2 regions of the Clostridium tanneri genome follow, and region 1 is predicted to be linked to the other one. Evidence: a T-box and tRNA genes for the amino acid it is inferred to sense, from the RefSeq annotation. Region 1 holds a T-box; the other holds one or more tRNA genes.
What was found. A T-box is a leader RNA that pairs with one kind of tRNA and senses whether it is charged. The one in region 1 lies ahead of P8V03_RS11110 (glycine--tRNA ligase), so its partner is inferred to be a tRNA-Gly.
Positions count from the first base shown of each region.

Region 2: it has a tRNA-Gly gene. The T-box ahead of P8V03_RS11110 (glycine--tRNA ligase) is inferred to sense a tRNA for this amino acid. The anticodon was not compared.

Region 1 covers NZ_JARUJP010000011.1:112,431-122,163, forward strand. Annotated here, with positions in the region: gene ftsH (ATP-dependent zinc metalloprotease FtsH) at 1-1,116, shown strand, start outside; gene P8V03_RS11075 (thioesterase family protein) at 1,239-1,625, shown strand; gene P8V03_RS11080 (type III pantothenate kinase) at 1,791-2,579, shown strand; gene dusB (tRNA dihydrouridine synthase DusB) at 2,579-3,556, shown strand; gene P8V03_RS11090 (hypothetical protein) at 3,627-4,454, shown strand; gene greA (transcription elongation factor GreA) at 4,626-5,105, shown strand; gene lysS (lysine--tRNA ligase) at 5,121-6,629, shown strand; tRNA gene P8V03_RS11105 (tRNA-Asn) at 6,803-6,877, shown strand; T-box leader at 7,019-7,185, shown strand; T-box leader at 7,271-7,438, shown strand; gene P8V03_RS11110 (glycine--tRNA ligase) at 7,511-8,902, shown strand; gene murD (UDP-N-acetylmuramoyl-L-alanine--D-glutamate ligase) at 9,505-9,733, shown strand, end outside.
Region 2 covers NZ_JARUJP010000002.1:218,727-228,459, reverse strand. Annotated here, with positions in the region: gene cysS (cysteine--tRNA ligase) at 1-1,270, shown strand, start outside; gene P8V03_RS03400 (Mini-ribonuclease 3) at 1,301-1,726, shown strand; gene thyX (FAD-dependent thymidylate synthase) at 1,727-2,461, shown strand; gene rlmB (23S rRNA (guanosine(2251)-2'-O)-methyltransferase RlmB) at 2,577-3,377, shown strand; gene P8V03_RS03385 (NYN domain-containing protein) at 3,374-3,886, shown strand; gene sigH (RNA polymerase sporulation sigma factor SigH) at 3,960-4,598, shown strand; tRNA gene P8V03_RS03375 (tRNA-Gly) at 4,693-4,767, shown strand; tRNA gene P8V03_RS03370 (tRNA-Thr) at 4,779-4,854, shown strand; gene tuf (elongation factor Tu) at 4,932-6,125, shown strand; gene rpmG (50S ribosomal protein L33) at 6,328-6,477, shown strand; gene secE (preprotein translocase subunit SecE) at 6,522-6,752, shown strand; gene nusG (transcription termination/antitermination protein NusG) at 6,800-7,321, shown strand; gene rplK (50S ribosomal protein L11) at 7,394-7,819, shown strand; gene rplA (50S ribosomal protein L1) at 7,874-8,563, shown strand; ribosomal protein L10 leader region at 8,601-8,732, shown strand; gene rplJ (50S ribosomal protein L10) at 8,767-9,267, shown strand; gene rplL (50S ribosomal protein L7/L12) at 9,317-9,682, shown strand.

The DNA.
Region 1 (9,733 bases):
GAAATGTTTGTTGGGGTTGGAGCTTCTAGGGTTAGGGATTTATTTGATCAGGCTAAAAAGAACTCTCCTTGTATTATATTTATAGATGAAATCGACGCAGTTGGAAGACAAAGGGGAGCTGGTCTTGGTGGTGGTCACGATGAAAGAGAACAAACTTTAAACCAGTTACTAGTTGAGATGGATGGATTTGGTGCAAATGAAGGAATAATAATGATAGCAGCAACAAATAGGCCAGATATACTAGATCCGGCGCTTTTAAGACCAGGAAGATTTGACAGACAAATATTGGTCGGTGCTCCAGATGTTAAAGGAAGAGAAGAGATTCTTAAAGTACACTCTAAAAATAAACCTTTAGCAGAGGAAGTTAAATTAGATATTTTAGCAAAAAGAACACCAGGCTTTACTGGTGCAGATCTAGAGAATTTAATGAACGAATCAGCACTTTTGGCTGTTAGAAAAGATAGAAACCTAATAGGTATGGATGAGTTAGAAGAGGCTGTAACTAGAGTAATAGCAGGACCAGAGAAGAAAAGTAGAGTTATTGCAGAAGAGGATAGAAGACTTACTGCTTATCATGAAGCTGGTCACGCTGTAGTAATGAAACTATTACCTACTGCAGATCCAGTCCATCAGATAAGTATAATACCAAGAGGTATGGCAGGTGGGTATACAATGCATCTTCCAGAAAAGGATACAGCTTACATGTCTAAAACGAAACTTGAGGATGAAATAGTTGGACTTCTTGGAGGAAGAGTTGCGGAGAAACTCATAATAGGAGATATTAGCACAGGTGCAAAAAATGATATTGATAGAGCAACTACAATAGCTAGAAAAATGGTTATGGATTATGGTATGAGTGACTTAGGTCCAATAGCCTTTGGATCAGGACATGATGAAGTTTTCCTAGGAAGAGATTTGGGAAAAGGTAGAAACTTTAGTGAAGAAGTAGCCTTTGAAATAGATAAAGGAATTAGAAAATTTATAGACGATGGATATAAGAAGGCAGAGACTTTGCTAACTGAAAATACGGCAAAGCTTCATGCGGTTGCTAAGGCTCTTCTTGAAAAAGAAAAGCTTGAAGCTGACGAATTTGAGGAAATATTTAATAACGCATAAAATAGAGGCAAATTTGCCTCTATTTTTTATTAACAAATTATATATTAAAGTTACTCTTCCGTGATATAATTGATGTGTATGTGTGAGATTATGGAAAATTTTAAAGGAAATGAGATGATCATGTGGAGTTTAATGTAAAAGAAGGAATGACCGCTACCATGGAGATATGCGTAACTGAAAATGATACTGCTAGCAAACTTGGGTCTGGCAATTTAGATGTTTTTTCTACGCCTTCAATGATAGCGCTTATGGAGAATACCTGTAAGAGTTCTGTAGATTTACATCTTCCTTTTGGATATACTACAGTCGGTATAGAGTTAAATGTAAGACATATAAAAGCATCACCTATAGGTGTGAAAATAAGATGTAAGGCTTCTCTAATAGAAGTGGATAGAAAGAAATTGTTATTTAATGTTAGAGCTTGGGACGAAAAAGGTATAATTGGAGAAGGAGTTCATGCAAGATACATAGTGAATAGTGAGGAGTTTATGAGAAAGGTTAAGCTATAAATTGGTAAAATTGATGTTGGCTTGACAAATATAATTTAGCTGATAAAATTAAATTATTAAATTGACAGTGTTTTGGGTATACTAAAGGGCAGCTCTAAAGCTGCTCTTTAATTATGTAAAGTATTTATTATAAATTTTGTATTATTAAGAAAGGTGGGATATACTGTGATTTTAGTCTTAGATGTAGGAAACACCAATATTGTATTAGGAGTTTATGAGGATAAGGAGCTTATTGCAAGTTGGAGGTTATCAACGGACTCTAAAAGAACTGCAGATGAGTACGGTGTTCAGGTAACACAATTATTTTTGCAAAGTAAACTAGATCCGACAGATGTAGAAGGAGTTATAGTATCTTCAGTAGTTCCTAACATAATGTATTCATTAGAGCATATGATAAAAAAGTATTTTGAAATAGATCCGTTAGTAGTTGGACCGGGAGTGAAAACTGGTATAAATATAAAATATGACAATCCAAAAGAAGTTGGTGCAGACAGGATAGTTAATGCGGTTGCTGCTTACGAAATGTATAAAAAGCCAATTATTATAATAGATTTTGGAACAGCTACAACTTTTTGTGCTATAACAGCTAAAGCAGATTATTTAGGCGGTACTATATGTCCTGGTATAAAAATATCTTCAGAAGCGTTATTTGAAAGAGCGGCTAAATTGCCTAGAGTTGAACTTACAAAGCCATCAGGTGTAATATGTAAAAATACAGTTTCAAGCATGCAGGCTGGTATAATTTATGGATATATTGGACAGGTTGATTACATAGTAGATAAGATGAAAAAGGAAATGATGCAGTTAGGTGAGGAAGAGCCGGTAATTATAGCAACGGGAGGATTGGCTAAACTTATAAGTGAAGAATCTAAATTTATAGATAATATAGATCCGATACTAACCTTAAAAGGATTAAGAATAATTTATGAAAAAAATAAAGAGCAGGTGTTGTAATGAAGATAAGGGAGTTAGAATTCAAGAACAATGTGTTCTTAGCTCCTATGGCAGGAGTTACTGATATAGCTTTTAGAGGTATATGTAAAGAGATGGGGTGTGGACTTGTTTATACTGAAATGATAAGTTCAAAAGCCTTATTTTACGGAAGTGAGAATACAAAGAGTATGCTGAATATCTCTGCTAAAGAAAGTCCGGTGGCAGTACAAATATTCGGTTCAGATCCTGCTATTATGGCTAAGTCCTGTGATTTTTTCAATGATAACAAGGATATATGTATTGTTGATATTAATATGGGATGTCCAGCCCCTAAGATTGTCAAGAATGCAGAGGGGTCTGCTTTGATGAAGAACCCTAAGCTAGCTGCTGAAATAGTCAAAGAAGTAAAAAGAGCCTCATTGAAACCTGTAACTGTTAAATTTAGAAAAGGATTTGATGCTAATAACATCAATGCAGTTGAATTTGCTAAGATTTTAGAACAGGCAGGTGCAGACTGCATAACAGTCCATGGGAGAACTCGTGAACAGATGTATGAAGGAAAGGCAGATTGGGATATAATAAGGCAGGTCAAGGAAGTGGTTAAGATTCCTGTTATAGGAAATGGAGATGTAGTTACTGCAGAAGATGCCATCCGTCTCTTCAAAGAAACAGGTTGCGATGGAGTAATGGTAGGAAGAGGTTCCATGGGAAACCCGTGGATATTTAGTCAAATACAACAGGGCATTAATGGAGAAGAAATAGTTTATCCTTCTGCAGAAGAAAAGATAGATATGTGCATAACCCATTATAAAAGAGCTCTTTATTATTTAGAAGAGATTACAGCTGTAAGGGAAATGCGAAAACATATAGGATGGTACTTAAAAGGAATTGAAAACAATAAAGAAATAAAAGATAAGGTTAACTATGAGAAGGAAAGTGCTAGTGTTTTAAATATCCTAGAAGAATATAAAAAGCTTATAGTAAATAAGCACCAGTAAAAACTGAATGTAATTTTTAATTACCAGGTAGAATACAATAGTAACGTAAGTAATAATAGAGGATTCATTAATGAAACCAATAGTATATGTTAATGCTGACGTCACAAGGTGCTATGAAGATAGTAGTCTTTTAGGTAGAATAAAAGATAGATTTAAAATTTATTATCACAAAAAGAGTTTTATTAAGGAGCTAAATTTAAGTATAGTTAGTGTTAAATTTCCTCCTAATTTTAGTGAAAAGGCATACTACGGTAATTTAAGTATTGTAAAAAAGCCTTTTAAAAGCAAAGATTTTCAATTAGCGCCTAAAACATATAGAAAATTAGATTATGGTTTGTTTAATACATTCCAAAAGGAACTTATGGCCTATGGAATAGTTAGAAGTATAAAACTTATATTAAGAACTAGGCATAAGACTATAAGAGATAGTTGTATAGTTATATATGATGCAGCAGATGATATGAATTTTAACGTAATTTGTAGTCTAGCTAAAGAGGCTAAATATATAATATTGCTATCTAAAAATATATTAAAAACTAATGTAATAGGAGAGTACATTATTGCTAACTATGGAATAACACCAGTTATAACTAGTGATATGGAGTACTCATTTAATAATGCGGATTTTATTATAAATTCAGAGGAAATAGAAGTGAATGGAACAGCAGCTGTATGGTATATAAATAATAGAATTAATCCGATAAATAATAGCAGAACTATTATAAATGATGTAACTTATAGTGTGCCATGGGCATTGGATGAATATACTATGTCTACAGAACTTTTAGGATCAATATTATGTCAGATGGAAGAAAAAGACATAGAAAAGTCTCTACAATATAACGGAATATTTTTAGATAAGATAAAGTTTAACAAAGACACTTGGGAGTTAGGGTAGTCAGCTGCCAGTTTATAGACAGGGTAAAATGAGTTTGAAAATGTTGACATTAATAATATGCTGTTTTATAATTACTTAAATGATTATTAAACTAAACTATTCCATCATAAAAGGGTTGAAAAATATTGACATAGGAAGTTTTTTGATAAATTATTAAAAGGGGAGAATAAAATGAGTGAATCAAGAAAGTATGTAATGACTTATGAGGGAGTAAAGAAATTAGAGGAAGAGTTAGAATATTTAAAAACAGTCAAAAGAAAGGAGATAACTGAGAAGATCAAGGTTGCACTTTCTTTTGGAGATTTAAGTGAGAATTCAGAGTATGACGAAGCTAAAAATGAACAAGCATTTGTAGAGGGAAGAATTGCTCAATTAGAAAATATGCTAAAAAATGCTACTATAGTAGATCAGAGTGAAATACCAACAGATATTGTAAGTATAGGTTCTATTGTAAAGTTAAAAGATTATGAATTTGACGAAGAGGTAGAATATATAATAGTAGGTTCTGCAGAAGCTGATCCTATTAACAACAAAATATCTAATGAGTCACCGGTTGGTAGAGGACTAATAGGTAAGAAAGTTGGAGATATTGTGGAAATACAAGTGCCAAATGGAGTAAGTAAGTACGAAATACTTGGCATAAGAAGATAATTGGAGGTTAGTTAAATGTCAAATGATGAAAAGAACATAAACCAATTAGAAGAAGAGTTTAATGAACTGATAAGAGAAAGAAGACAGAAGTTCTTCAATCTTCAAAAGGATGGCAAAGATCCTTTTGATGTTTATAAGGTAGAAAGAACACATACATCTAAAGAGATAAAGGATAATTATGAAGAACTTGAAGGAAAAACAGCTACTGTAGCTGGAAGACTTATGTCAAAGAGAGTTCATGGAAAAGCTGGTTTCTCTGATGTGCATGACAGATATGGAAAAATTCAATTATACATAAAAATAGATAATGTAGGAGAAGAGAAACTTAAGGAATATAAAACCTACGATATAGGAGATTTGTTATCAGTAACAGGTACTGTGTTCAAAACAAAAACAGGAGAAGTATCTCTTCAAATTACTGATTTTCAGCTTATAGGAAAATCTCTAAAACCACTTCCAGAAAAGTGGCATGGACTAAAGGACCCAGATTTAAGATACAGACAAAGATATGTTGATTTAATAATAAATCAAGATGTTAGAGATACTTTTATGAAAAGAACAGCTATAATAAAAGCTGTGAGAGAGTTTTTGGATAACAGAGACTATCTAGAAGTTGAAACACCAGTGCTTTCACCAATAGCAGGTGGAGCAGCAGCTAGACCTTTTGATACTCATCATAATGCTTTAGATATAGATATGTACTTGAGAATAGCTACAGAGCTTTACTTAAAGAGACTTATAGTTGGTGGATTTGAAAAGGTATATGAAATTGGAAAGAACTTTAGAAATGAAGGAATAAGTGTAAGACATAACCCTGAGTTTACTATGATAGAATTATATGAAGCTTTTGCAGATTATAATGATATGATGGAGATTACAGAGAATATGATAGCTTACGTATGTGAAAAGGTTCTTGGTACCACTAAGGTTATGTATCAAGGAACGGAGATAGACTTCGCACCACCTTGGAGAAGAGTTACAATGGTTGATGCTGTAAAAGAATATGCTGGTGTAGATTTTAATGAAATAAAGACTGATGAAGAAGCAAGAGAAATAGCAAAAGAAAAGCATCTTAAGTTTAAAAAAGAATTAAAGGATTGTACAAAAGGTGAAATTTTAAATATGCTATTTGAAGAGTTTGGCGAAAGTCAATTAATTCAGCCTACTTTTATAATTGATTATCCTGTAGAAATATCACCTCTTACTAAGAAGAAGAGAGGAAACCCTGATTTCACTGAGAGATTTGAAGGATTCGTATTTGGAAGAGAATTATGTAATGCTTACTCAGAATTAAATGATCCTATAGTTCAAAAAGATAGATTTATCCAACAGCTTAAAGAGAGAGAGCTTGGAGATGATGAAGCCTACATGATGGATGATGACTTCATTAATTCATTAGAAATAGGTATGCCGCCTACAGGTGGACTTGGTATAGGTATAGATAGACTAATAATGTTCCTAACTGACGCTGCGTCTATCAGGGATGTTATATTATTCCCAACGATGAAACCAACACATCAATAATATAAGAGAAACTTATGGTATACACAAAGACCAACAACTTAAGGCTGTTGGTCTTTTTATTAAGAAATATTTATTAATTATATATGCTGTAAGTAAAAAAATATAAAGATATTAAAAAAAACTATTGATTTTTTTAATATCTTTGATATAATAATACATGTAAGTTAAGTTATTCCGTGGTAGCTCAATGGCAGAGCATTCGGCTGTTAACCGAAGGGTTGGAGGTTCGAGCCCTCTCCACGGAGCCATTTTTATTTTTTGTAATAAATGATGAATGTATATAATTTTAAATATTGTTGATAATAAGAATATATAAAGCTTAAAATCAATAGTTAATGTTGACAAATTGTGGAGATATGGTAAAATAAGTATAAGCAGAAGATAATTAAATATTCACTATGATAAAGAAGAGTAATAATTAATATCCTTTAAGAGAGATTGTGGTTGGTGAGAACAATCAGGGGTTGTTATGAAGGGAACTTTTGAGTGATAACTGTTAAAAGCAGGGCTTATGCCAAGAAGGGTGGAACCGCGGAATTAAAATTTCGTCCCTTAGCAGAAGGTCTTTTTTTTATACCTAAAAAGGATTATTTATAATTATCCATATCAATGATTGTTAAGTTTAGTGTTTGAAAATTAAATAGTTCACTATGATAAAGAAGAGTAGTAATTAATATCCTCTAAGAGAGATTGTGGTTGGTGAAAACAATTAGGAGTTATTTATGAAGGGAACTTTTGAGTGATAATTGTGTAAAGTAGGGCTCGTGCCAAGAAGGGTGGAACCGCGGAATTAAAATTTCGTCCCTTTATGGCAAGGGCTTTTTATATTTTTACAAAATATGTTAACAATAATTATATAATAGGAAATAGGAGGTAGTTTTATGTCAGTAGAAAAAACAATGGATAAAGTAGTGGCGTTAGCTAAAAACCGAGGATTCGTATATCCGGGATCAGAGATATACGGAGGACTTGCAAATACTTGGGATTATGGTCCTTTAGGTGTAGAGTTAAAAAATAATGTAAAGAGAGCTTGGTGGCAAAAGTTTGTTCATGAGAGCAAGTATAATGTCGGTATAGATGCAGCTATTCTTATGAACAAGGATGTTTGGGTTGCTTCAGGTCACGTAGGTAATTTTTCAGATCCTCTTATGGATTGTAAAGAGTGTAAAGCTAGATTTAGAGCAGATAAGCTAGTAGAAGAGCATATGACAGCTCAAGGTATAGAGAAAGCTAGTGCTGATGGTTGGAGCAATGAAAAATTAAAGAGTTATATAGACGATAATGGAATAGATTGTCCTACTTGTGGAAAACATAACTTTACAGATATAAGAAAGTTCAATTTAATGTTTAAAACATTCCAAGGTGTTACTGAGGATACTCAAGCAGAAATATTTTTAAGACCTGAAACAGCTCAGGGTATATTTGTAAACTTTAAAAATGTTCAAAGAACTTCAAGAAAAAAAGTTCCTTTTGGTATAGCTCAAATAGGAAAGTCTTTTAGAAATGAAATAACTCCTGGTAACTTTACTTTTAGAACTAGAGAGTTTGAACAGATGGAGCTTGAGTTTTTCTGTCAGCCAGGTACAGATTTAGAGTGGCACAGTTACTGGAAGGAATACTGTTGGAATTTCTTATTAAATCTTGGAATTAAAGAAGAGAATATAAGATTTAGAGATCATGATAAAGAAGAATTATCACACTACAGCAATGCGACTGCTGATATTGAATACTTATATCCTTTTGGATGGGGTGAATTATGGGGTGTAGCTGATAGAACTGATTATGACTTAAAGCAGCATCAACAACATTCTGGAAAGGATTTATCTTACCTTGACCCTGTTACAAATGAAAGATATATGCCTTATTGCATAGAACCTTCCGTAGGTGCAGATAGATTAACTTTATCATTTTTAGTAGACGCTTATGATGAGGAAGAATTAGAAGGCGGAGATGTTAGAACAGTAATGCGTTTCCATCCAGCTATTGCTCCATTTAAGGTGGCTATACTTCCGCTTACTAAGAAACTTTCTGATAAAGCTTTAGATATTTACGATAATTTAAGAAAAGAGTTTAACGTAGATTATGATGAAGCTGGAAGTATAGGAAAGAGATACAGAAGAGAAGATGAAATAGGAACTCCTTACTGTATAACTGTAGACTTTGATACTTTAGAGGATAACACTGTTACTGTTAGAGATAGAGATACTATGGAACAGTTTAGAATAAGTATAGATGAGATTAAAAGCTTCATAAAAGAGAAGATGGAATTCTAATATTACAAAGATTATATTCTAGTAACCAGTTTAGGTTTTTAGAATAAGTGAATTTTTATGTAGTATATAGCAAAAGCACTATGAATGAGATGGAGATTCATAGTGCTTATTTGTACTTGATAAGATAAAATACTAAATGATTAACTGAATTTTACAATCAAAAAGTTTTTTGGGTTTATAACCTTAGTAAGTATAATTTATGTATTAATATAATATTATTTAATGAAAACACAAAAAAATTAAAAAAATAACCGGATATTAATATCCGGTAAATAGGGTTTAATCATGGGGATATGTTATATGTTTAATTAAAACTTGGGGAATTATATTAATGTTTCCTTACGGCACACACATAGTATAGCATATGAAGACAATAAAGTTCAATAGATAGCAATAAAGTTTATAAATTAAATATTTTCTATCAATTTCGACTTAGTTCAACAAAAATCTATTATAATTATATTTTAGTAAGTATAATTAAATAAACTGTCAAATAAATAATCAAAAATAACTAGAGAAAGTAAGTTATTTTTTTTATAAAGTGGTATAATTTAATATACAGATTAATTATATAGACAGGTTTTAGTTTTGGAGGGTTTTTAATGAAAAGAAACTTTGAGAATTTTAAAATTTTTATAAAAGACAAAAAGACAGCAGTAGTTGGAATAGGCATAAGTAATACGCCATTAATAAACTTTTTAGTAGATTTAGGAGCAAAGGTTACTGCTTTTGATAAGAAAACTGAAGAACAAATAGGAGAAGTCGCTAAGGAATTTAAGAATAGAGGAGTAGAATTAATATTAGGAGATAACTATCTAGATGAGTTAAAAG
Region 2 (9,733 bases), on a different contig from region 1:
TGTAGTTTTTGATACTGTAAGAAGATATTTCGAGTATAGAGGATATAAAGTTAGATTTATACAGAACTTTACAGACATTGATGATAAGATGATCAAGAGAGCTAATGAAGAAAGTATTACTGTTAAGGAATTAGGTGATAGATTTATAGAAGAGTACTATAAAGATGCAGATGCTTTAAATATAGAGAGAGCTACTGTAAATCCAAGAGCAACTCATTATATAGATCAAATAGTTGATTTTATAAAGGAATTAATAAATAGAGGTTACGCTTATGAGGTAAACGGAGATGTATACTTTAATACTAAAAAGTTTGAAGGATACGGAAAGTTGTCAGGTCAAAATCTTGAGGAGTTGCAATTAGGATCAAGAATAGATGTGGATGAAAGAAAAAAGGATCCAATGGATTTTGCGGTATGGAAAAGTCAAAAGCCAGGAGAGCCTGCTTGGGAAAGTCCATGGGGAATGGGAAGACCAGGTTGGCACATAGAGTGCTCATGTATGGCGCATGATTTGTTAGGAGAAACTATAGATATACATGCAGGAGGCTCAGACCTATCATTCCCACACCATGAAAATGAAATAGCACAAAGTGAAGGTAGAACAGGAAAAACTTTTGCAAGATACTGGATGCATTCTGCATTCGTAAATGTAAATAATCAAAAGATGTCAAAATCACTTAACAACTTCTTTACTGCAAGGGAAATACTAGAGAAATATGATTCAGATGTTGTAAGAATGTTTATGTTATCAGGGCATTATAGGACTCAGATAAACTTCAGCTTAGAGTTATTAGACTCTACTAAAGCAGCAGTAGATAGATTATATAATTCAATTGCAAATTTAGAAAATTTATTAGGTGAAGTTTCCTTAGATAATATGACTTCTACTGAGGAAGAGTATATTAAGAAGCTTAACTCATATAAAGAAAAATATATAGAGAAGATGGATGATGATTTTAATACTGCAGATGCTATATCTGTTATCTTTGATTTAGCAAGAGAGATTAATACAAATATTGGAACAAGTTCATCAAAGGAATTAGTTGAGTATTCTCTAGACTTGATAAGAGAACTTGGTGAACCTCTAGGAATATTACAAGTTTCAAAAAGAGGTAATTTAGAAGAGGAAATAGAGAGGCTTATAGAGCAGAGACAACAAGCAAGAAAAAATAAAGACTGGGCACTTTCAGATAAAATAAGAGATGATTTAAAAGCTCAAGGAATTATTCTCGAAGACACCCCACAAGGTGTGAGATGGAAAAGAATTTAGCATGATACAAATTTAGAATGGAGAATTCAAATGAATTTTAACTTAATAAAAGGTAAATTTACTATAGAGGATGCTAGACAAATAAATCCTTTAGTGCTGGCCTATATAGGCGATTCTGTTTATGAAGTTTTTGTAAGAGCATATTTAGTAGAAAAGAATAGAGATATGTCCGTACATAAACTTCATAAAAAGGCTATAGAATTTGTCAAAGCACATGCACAGAGTGAGTTTATAAAGAAGCTAGAGGATAAACTGAATGAGGAAGAAATATATTTCTTCAAAAGAGGAAGAAATTCCAAATCAGCTACAACTCCTAAAAATGCAGATATTCAAGAATATAGATTTGCTACTGGTTTTGAATCCTTGATAGGATTTCTGTACATAACAGAACAGTCTGAAAGACTAGAATATCTGCTTAACACTATTGTAGATTTACATGCAAATGGGGGAATATAGATGAAACTTAAAGTGAAGCTAATGGAATATACGCCTAATCCTGAAAAAGTTATAGCATCAGCAGCGAAGCTATGCTACAGTGCTTCAGGAATAGATCAGATACAGGAGAACTTACAAGATGAACGAGCTGAAAAATTTCTTAATATGCTTATGTCATATGGGCATGAATCTCCAGTAGAGCATGTATCATTTACATTTGCTGTTGAGGGTGTATCAAGAAGTTTAACTCATCAGCTAGTAAGACATAGAATAGCTTCATATTCACAACAGAGTCAAAGATATGTGAAGCTTGAGCAGTTCGAGTATATCATTCCTCCTGAAATTGAAAAAAATAGCGAGACAAAAGAGATTTTTATTAGTGCGATGAAAGATAGTCAGCAAGCTTATAGTCAGTTAACGAATATATTAAAGGATAAATACTTGAAAAATGGCATAGAGCCTTTGGCGGCAGAAAAAATGGCAATTGAGGATGCCAGATATGTTTTTCCAAACGCATGTGAAACTAAAATTATTTTCACAATGAATGCTAGAAGTTTAATGAATTTCTTTAGGCATAGATGTTGTAATAGAGCTCAGTGGGAAATTAGAGAGTTAGCTAATGAAATGCTAATTCAAGTTAAGAAAGTTGCACCTGTTCTATTTAGTAAGTGTGGCCCTTCCTGTGTTACTGGGATGTGTCCAGAAGGAAAAATGACTTGTGGAAAAGCGGAAGAAGTAAGAAAAAGATATGTTTAATAGATGTGGTTAGAAGAAGTTATTAGGAGACTTTAATTTTGTCTACGTACTAAATCTATAAAGTGAAAGAGGTAATAGTGTGAAAGAAACTAAAAGAGGTTCAAAAGAAAAAACTATAAAATCAAAGGGAAAAGATAATAACTTCAACAAAGCCATAACTGTAGAAGCTAGGGAAGATATAATTGAAGGTAGAAATGCAGTTATTGAGGCTTTGCGTTCTGATAGAACTATTGAGCAGATATTAATTGCTAACGGTGATATCTCTGGGTCAGTAAATGTAATATTAGGACTTGCAAAAGAAAAGAATGTTGTAGTTAAATATGTTGATAGAAGAAAATTAGACCAGATGTCTGAAACTGGAGCTCACCAAGGAGTAGTAGCTCAAGTTACACCTTACAAGTATTTTGAGGTGGAAGATATATTAAAATATGCGGAAGACAAAGGCGAAAATCCTTTTATAGTTATTCTTGATGAGATAGAAGATCCACATAACTTTGGTTCAATAATTAGAACTGCAGAAACCTGTGGAGCACATGGTATCATTATACCTAAAAGAAGAAATGTTGGCGTTACTCCTACTGTATATAAAACTTCAGCTGGAGCTATTGAATATATGAAAATAGCAAAGGTTACCAACTTAAATTCTACTATAGATAAGCTTAAGGAAAAAGGAGTGTGGGTGTATGGAGCAGACATGGCTGGAGAAGACTTCTGTTTTGAAGCTAATCTTTCTGGACCTGTAGCTCTCATTATAGGAAGTGAAGGAAAGGGTATTCTAAAGCTTACAAGGGAAAAATGTGATGCTCTTATAAAAATACCTATGGTAGGGAAAATATCATCTTTAAATGCTTCTGTGGCGGGAGGTATATTAATGTATGAAATTTTAAAACAAAAAATAAAATGTGATAAAAAGTGAAAAATATTTTTGTAGATGGATATAATGTAATAAATAGCTGGCCAGGATTGAAAGATGTGAAGGGATATAGCTTCGAATCGGCTAGACAGGAATTGATAGAGACTTTAAGTAACTATGCAGCATATAAAGGCCATAAGATCTTTATAGTTTTTGACGCTCATATGGTAAGCGGCAGTATAGAGAAAAGAGAAAAGATTAGTGATTATATTATAGTTATATTTACAAGAGAAGGAGAAACTGCAGATAATTTCATTGAGAGAGAAGTTAACAGAATAGGTCGAAAATCAGAGGTATGTGTCGTGACTTCAGACTCATTAGAACAGCAGATTGTCTTTCAAAGAGGGGCTGTCAGGATGTCATCTATAGAGTTTTATCATGAAATAAAATCTGTAGAATTAAAAATAAAAAGCAGAATAAGAAAAAAGTATTCTGAAAAGAGACATAGATTACAAGATAGGGTTTCTGAGAATATATTGGAAGAACTTGAAAAAATTCGAAGAAGCAAGTGAAATCTATTGACTGTAAATTTAGGTTTAATGTATAATCAATTGTGTGGCCTATATTTGTTGTGGAGGGGATACCTTGGAGAAAAGGGGTTATATTGCTAAAAATTCCTCCTTTGAAGGTAAGTTAGATGAGGAAATTGTTATAGAAGCAAAAAAAGGGGATATTAGAGCTCAAGAGTACCTTATTAACAAATATGAAAACTTTGTTAAATCTAAAGCTAAGTCGTATTTTTTAATTGGTGCAGATAAAGAAGATATATACCAAGAGGGAATGATAGGTTTATATAAGGCCATTAGAGATTTTAAATCCGATAAGTTATCTTCTTTTAAGGCTTTTGCAGAATTGTGTGTTACAAGACAGATAATAACTGCCATAAAAACTGCTACTCGGCAAAAGCATATACCGTTAAATACGTATGTTTCCCTAAACAAACCTATATATGACGAAGAGTCAGATAGAACTTTGTTAGATGTGTTATCTGAGGCCAGAGTTGCAGACCCTGAGGAGCTTATTATAAGTAGGGAAGAGTTAAATCACATACAAAATGAAATTGGTGAAGTATTATCAAGCTTAGAGATGGAAGTATTAATGTCATATCTTGATGGTAAGTCCTACCAGGAAATTGCATGTGACTTAGATAGGCACGCTAAATCAATAGATAATGCACTGCAGAGAGTTAAAAGAAAGTTAGAAAAGTGTTTAAACGATAAATAGAAATACATATTGACAAAATCACTTAATTGTATTAAAATTGATAATCGGTATATAACTTTTAATATAACTTTTACGATGATTTTGAAATAAGTGAGCGAGAGTAGTTCAGTGGTAGAACACCAGCTTCCCAAGCTGGCTGTCGCGGGTTCAATCCCCGTTTCTCGCTCCAATGATAAAATTGCCCATGTAGCTCAGTCGGCAGAGCGTCACCTTGGTAAGGTGGAGGTCACCGGTTCAATCCCGGTCATGGGCTCCAATAATATTTAAAGTTCACAACACACCAGGGTGAGTTTACCTAAATAAAATGTTTATGAAACAAGGAGGAACAATAAAATGTCAAAAGCAAAATTTGAAAGAAACAAACCACACGTAAACATAGGAACAATAGGACACGTAGACCACGGTAAAACAACATTAACAGCAGCAATAACAACAGTATTATCAAAAAAGGGATTTGCAGAAGCATTTGATTATGCAGCAATAGATAAAGCACCAGAAGAAAGAGAAAGAGGAATCACAATCAACACAGCACACGTTGAATATGAAACAGAAAACAGACACTATGCACACGTTGATTGTCCAGGACACGCTGACTATGTTAAGAACATGATAACAGGAGCAGCACAGATGGATGGAGCTATCTTAGTTGTAAGTGCAGCAGATGGTCCAATGCCACAAACAAGAGAGCACATACTACTAGCATCAAGAGTTGGTGTTGACTACATAGTAGTATTCTTAAATAAAGCTGACATGGTAGACGATGCAGAATTATTAGAATTAGTAGAAATGGAAGTTAGAGAATTATTAAGCGAGTACAACTTCCCAGGAGATGATACTCCAATCGTAGCTGGATCAGCATTAAAAGCATTAGAAAACCCAACAGATGAAGAAGCAATAAAACCAATAATGGACTTAATGGCTGCAGTAGACAGCTACATTCCAACTCCAGAAAGAGCAACTGACAAAGCATTCTTAATGCCTGTAGAAGATGTATTCACAATAACAGGAAGAGGAACAGTTGCAACTGGAAGAGTTGAAAGTGGAATATTAAAAGTTGGAGACGAAGTAGAAATCGTAGGAATAAAAGAAGAAAAGGGCAAAACTGTATGTACAGGAGTAGAAATGTTCAGAAAGCTTCTTGATCAAGCGATGGCAGGAGATAACATCGGAGCATTATTAAGAGGTGTTCAAAGAGATGATATCGAAAGAGGTCAAGTATTAGCAAAACCAGGTTCAGTACATCCACATAAGAAGTTCGTAGGTCAAGTATACGTACTAAAAAAAGAAGAAGGTGGAAGACACACTCCATTCTTCGATGGATATAGACCACAGTTCTACTTCAGAACAACAGACGTTACAGGATCAATCAAATTACCAGAAGGAATGGAAATGGTTATGCCTGGAGACCACATAGACATGAAAGTTGAATTAATCACTCCAGTAGCAATGGATGAAGGATTAAGATTTGCTATAAGAGAAGGCGGAAGAACTGTAGGTTCAGGAGTTGTTTCTAAAATAGAAGAGTAATTATAAGTTGTAGGACTGGGTTTCTATACCTAGTCCTTTTAAAAGTATAGAAGGTTAATGTAAATTAGTGCTAATATATACTTTTAATTTCAATTGACATAATAACTAAGTTGTGATAAATTATCTAAGTAATGCACATTTATAAATAGCAACAAACAATGTTTTGACATTATAGATAAGCATGTTTCAGGAGGTGGAAGCAATGAGAATAAAAATAACATTAGCATGTACAGATTGTAAACAAAGAAATTACAACACAATGAAGAACAAAAAGAATGATCCTGACAGATTAGAAATGAGAAAGTACTGCCCATTTTGCCATAAACATACAGCTCACAAAGAAACAAAATAACATTACATAGAGGCGTTGAATTAAAATAATGAGGATGTGAAAAAATGGCTGCACAGGACAATGTAAAAAAAGTAAATAAATCAGCAGCATCCGGAAACGGAGTTATTAGTTTTTTTAAAGAGTTAAAAGCAGAAACTAAGAGAATAACTTGGGCCTCTAAAGAAAATGTAAAAAAAGCAACAGCAACAGTTATGACATTTTGTGTTATATATGTAATAATAGTTGGATTACTTGATTTTGGATTTAAGAATCTTATTGGAGTAATCTTTAAATAACATAAAAAGGAGGTAGGGGTCGAGAGAAGATTCCCGTCCCTTGAATTATGGCAGATAAAGCTAGATGGTATGTAGTACACACATATTCTGGTTATGAGAATAAGGTTAAAGCAAACCTTGAAAAAACCATCGAAAATAGAAATTTATATCATTGGATAGATGATGTTCAAGTTCCTATAGAAGAACAAGTTGAAATTAAAGATGGTAAGAAGAAAATAACACAAAGAAAGATTTTTCCGGGATATGTCTTAGTGCATATGATAATGACAGATGATTCTTGGTATATAGTTAGAAATACTAGGGGAGTAACAGGATTTGTAGGTCCGGGATCAAAACCAGTACCGTTAACTGATGAAGAAGTTAAGGCAATGGGTATATCTGAAAAACCTATTAATGTAGATATTGAAGTCGGAGAAAACATTAAAGTTAAATCTGGCCCATTAGAAAACTTCCCGGCTATTATTCAAGAAATCAATACTGAAAAGAGAAAAATCAAAGCATTAGTTAACATGTTTGGCAGGGAAACCCCTGTTGAACTTGATTTTAATCAAATAGAAAAATTAGATTAGTTTGTAAGACGTAAGTCTTAACAAGTGGGAGGACAAAAGTCCGTATAACCACATTTTAGGAGGTGTAAATTCATGGCTAAAAAAGTAGTAGGAATGATTAAACTTCAACTTCCTGCAGGAAAAGCAACTCCAGCACCACCTGTTGGACCAGCACTTGGACAGCATGGGGTAAACATTATGGGATTCTGTAAAGAATTTAACGCTAAGACTGCTAACCAAGCAGGACTAATAATTCCTGTAGTAATCACTGTATATCAGGACAGATCTTTTAGTTTTATACTAAAAACTCCACCTGCAGCAGTATTATTAAAGAAAGCAGCAGGAATTGAAAGTGGATCTGGCGTACCAAACAGAACTAAAGTTGCTAAAGTAACTAAAGAACAAGTTAGACAAATAGCTGAAACAAAGATGCCAGACTTAAATGCAGGAACTATTGAAGCTGCTATGAGCATGGTAGCAGGAACAGCAAGAAGCATGGGAATAGTTGTAGAAGAATAGTTAACCAAAATAGTGGGAGGTAATAACCGTTAAAACCACGAAGGAGGATACAAAATGGGAAAGAATTACAATGAAAGCGTTAAGCTTGTTGATAGAAGTGTTCTATATACATCATCAGAAGCTATAGAGCTTGCTGTAAAAACATCAAAAGCTAAATTTGATGAAACTATTGAGCTAGCATTAAGACTTGGAGTTGATCCAAGACATGCAGATCAACAGGTTAGAGGAGCTGTAGTACTTCCTCACGGAACTGGTAAAAAAGTTAGAGTTTTAGTTTTTGCAAAAGGCGATAAGGCTAAGGAAGCTGAAGCTGCAGGCGCTGAGTTTGTAGGAGCAGAAGAGTTAGTTGATAAAATACAAAAAGAAAACTGGTTTGATTTTGACGTAGTTGTTGCAACTCCAGATATGATGGGTGTTGTTGGTAGACTAGGTAGAGTATTAGGACCTAAGGGTTTAATGCCGAATCCAAAGTCAGGTACAGTTACTTTTGATGTAGCAAAAGCTGTAGCAGACATTAAAGCTGGTAAGGTTGAATATAGAGTTGATAAAACTGCTATAGTTCACGTTCCAATTGGTAAAAGATCATTTGGAGAGCAAAAATTACTTGAAAACTTCCGTGTATTGATGGAAGCTGTTATAAAGGCAAAACCAGCAGCTGCTAAAGGTCAATACTTAAAATCTGTAGTAGTTTCAGCTACTATGGGACCTGGAATAAAAATAAATCCAGTAAAAGCATTAGATTAATATTGACATAGATTAAAAGTTAATGTACAATATTAGAGGTTAATAAGTAAATATTCCGTAGACAGTAGGTGCGAATGCATAACGGTTATACCAACCTACCGAGGGTTCCGATATAAGTGATTATAACTGGTCTCTCTACGTCTACGGGGAGACCTTTAAATTTGTATAACATTAATTTTAAACTGTGAGGAGGTGGACACACAGTGGGAAAAAATAGAGAAATAAAAGAAGCTAAAGTGTTAGAAATAAAGGAAAAAATGGAAAAAGCTCAAGGTATAATCTTCGCTAAGTATCAAGGATTAACTGTTGAAGAAGATACAGAGCTTAGAAAGCAATTAAGAGAAGCTGGTGTAGAGTATAAAGTTTACAAAAATACTTTAACTACATTAGCAGCAAGAGAACTAGGATTTGATGGTGTTGAAAGCATCCTTGAAGGACCAGTTTCAGTAGCATTCGGATATGAAGATCCAACAGCTCCTGCAAGAATCTTAAATGATTTTGCAAAAAATCATAAGAAGATGGAGTTAAAAGGTGGAGTTGTTCAAGGAGAAATATTTGATACTGATAAAGTTCAACAACTTGCTAAAATACCACCAAGAGAAGTTTTACTTGCTCAATTACTTGGAAGCTTCAAAGCTCCAATGTCAAACCTAGCATACTTATTAAATGCTGTTAAAGAAAAGAAAGAATCAGAAGAAGCTTAATTTGAATAAATAATAATTTGTTGAAGAGAAATTTTGGAGGTGTCTAATAATGACTAGAGAAGAAATAATTCAAGCTATAAAAGAAATGAGCGTTTTAGAATTAAACGAGTTAGTAAAAGCATGTGAAGAGGAATTCGGAGTAAGCGCAGCTGCTCCAGTAGCAGTTGCAGGTGTTGCAGCACCAGGTGCAGCAGCAGAAGAAAAGACTGAATTCGACGTAGTATTAGCTAACGCTGGATCAGAAAAGATAAAGGTTATAAAAGCAGTTAGAGAATTAACTGGTTTAGGATTAAAGGAAGCTAAAGAAGTAGTTGACGGAGCTCCTAAGACATTAAAAGAAGGCGTAAGCAAAGAAGATGCTGAAGCTATAAAGGCAAAACTTGCAGAAGTTGGTGCTACTGTAGAAATAAAATAGTATCTTATAAAAAAGAGGCACTTTTTATATAAAAAGTGCCTCTTTTAAAAT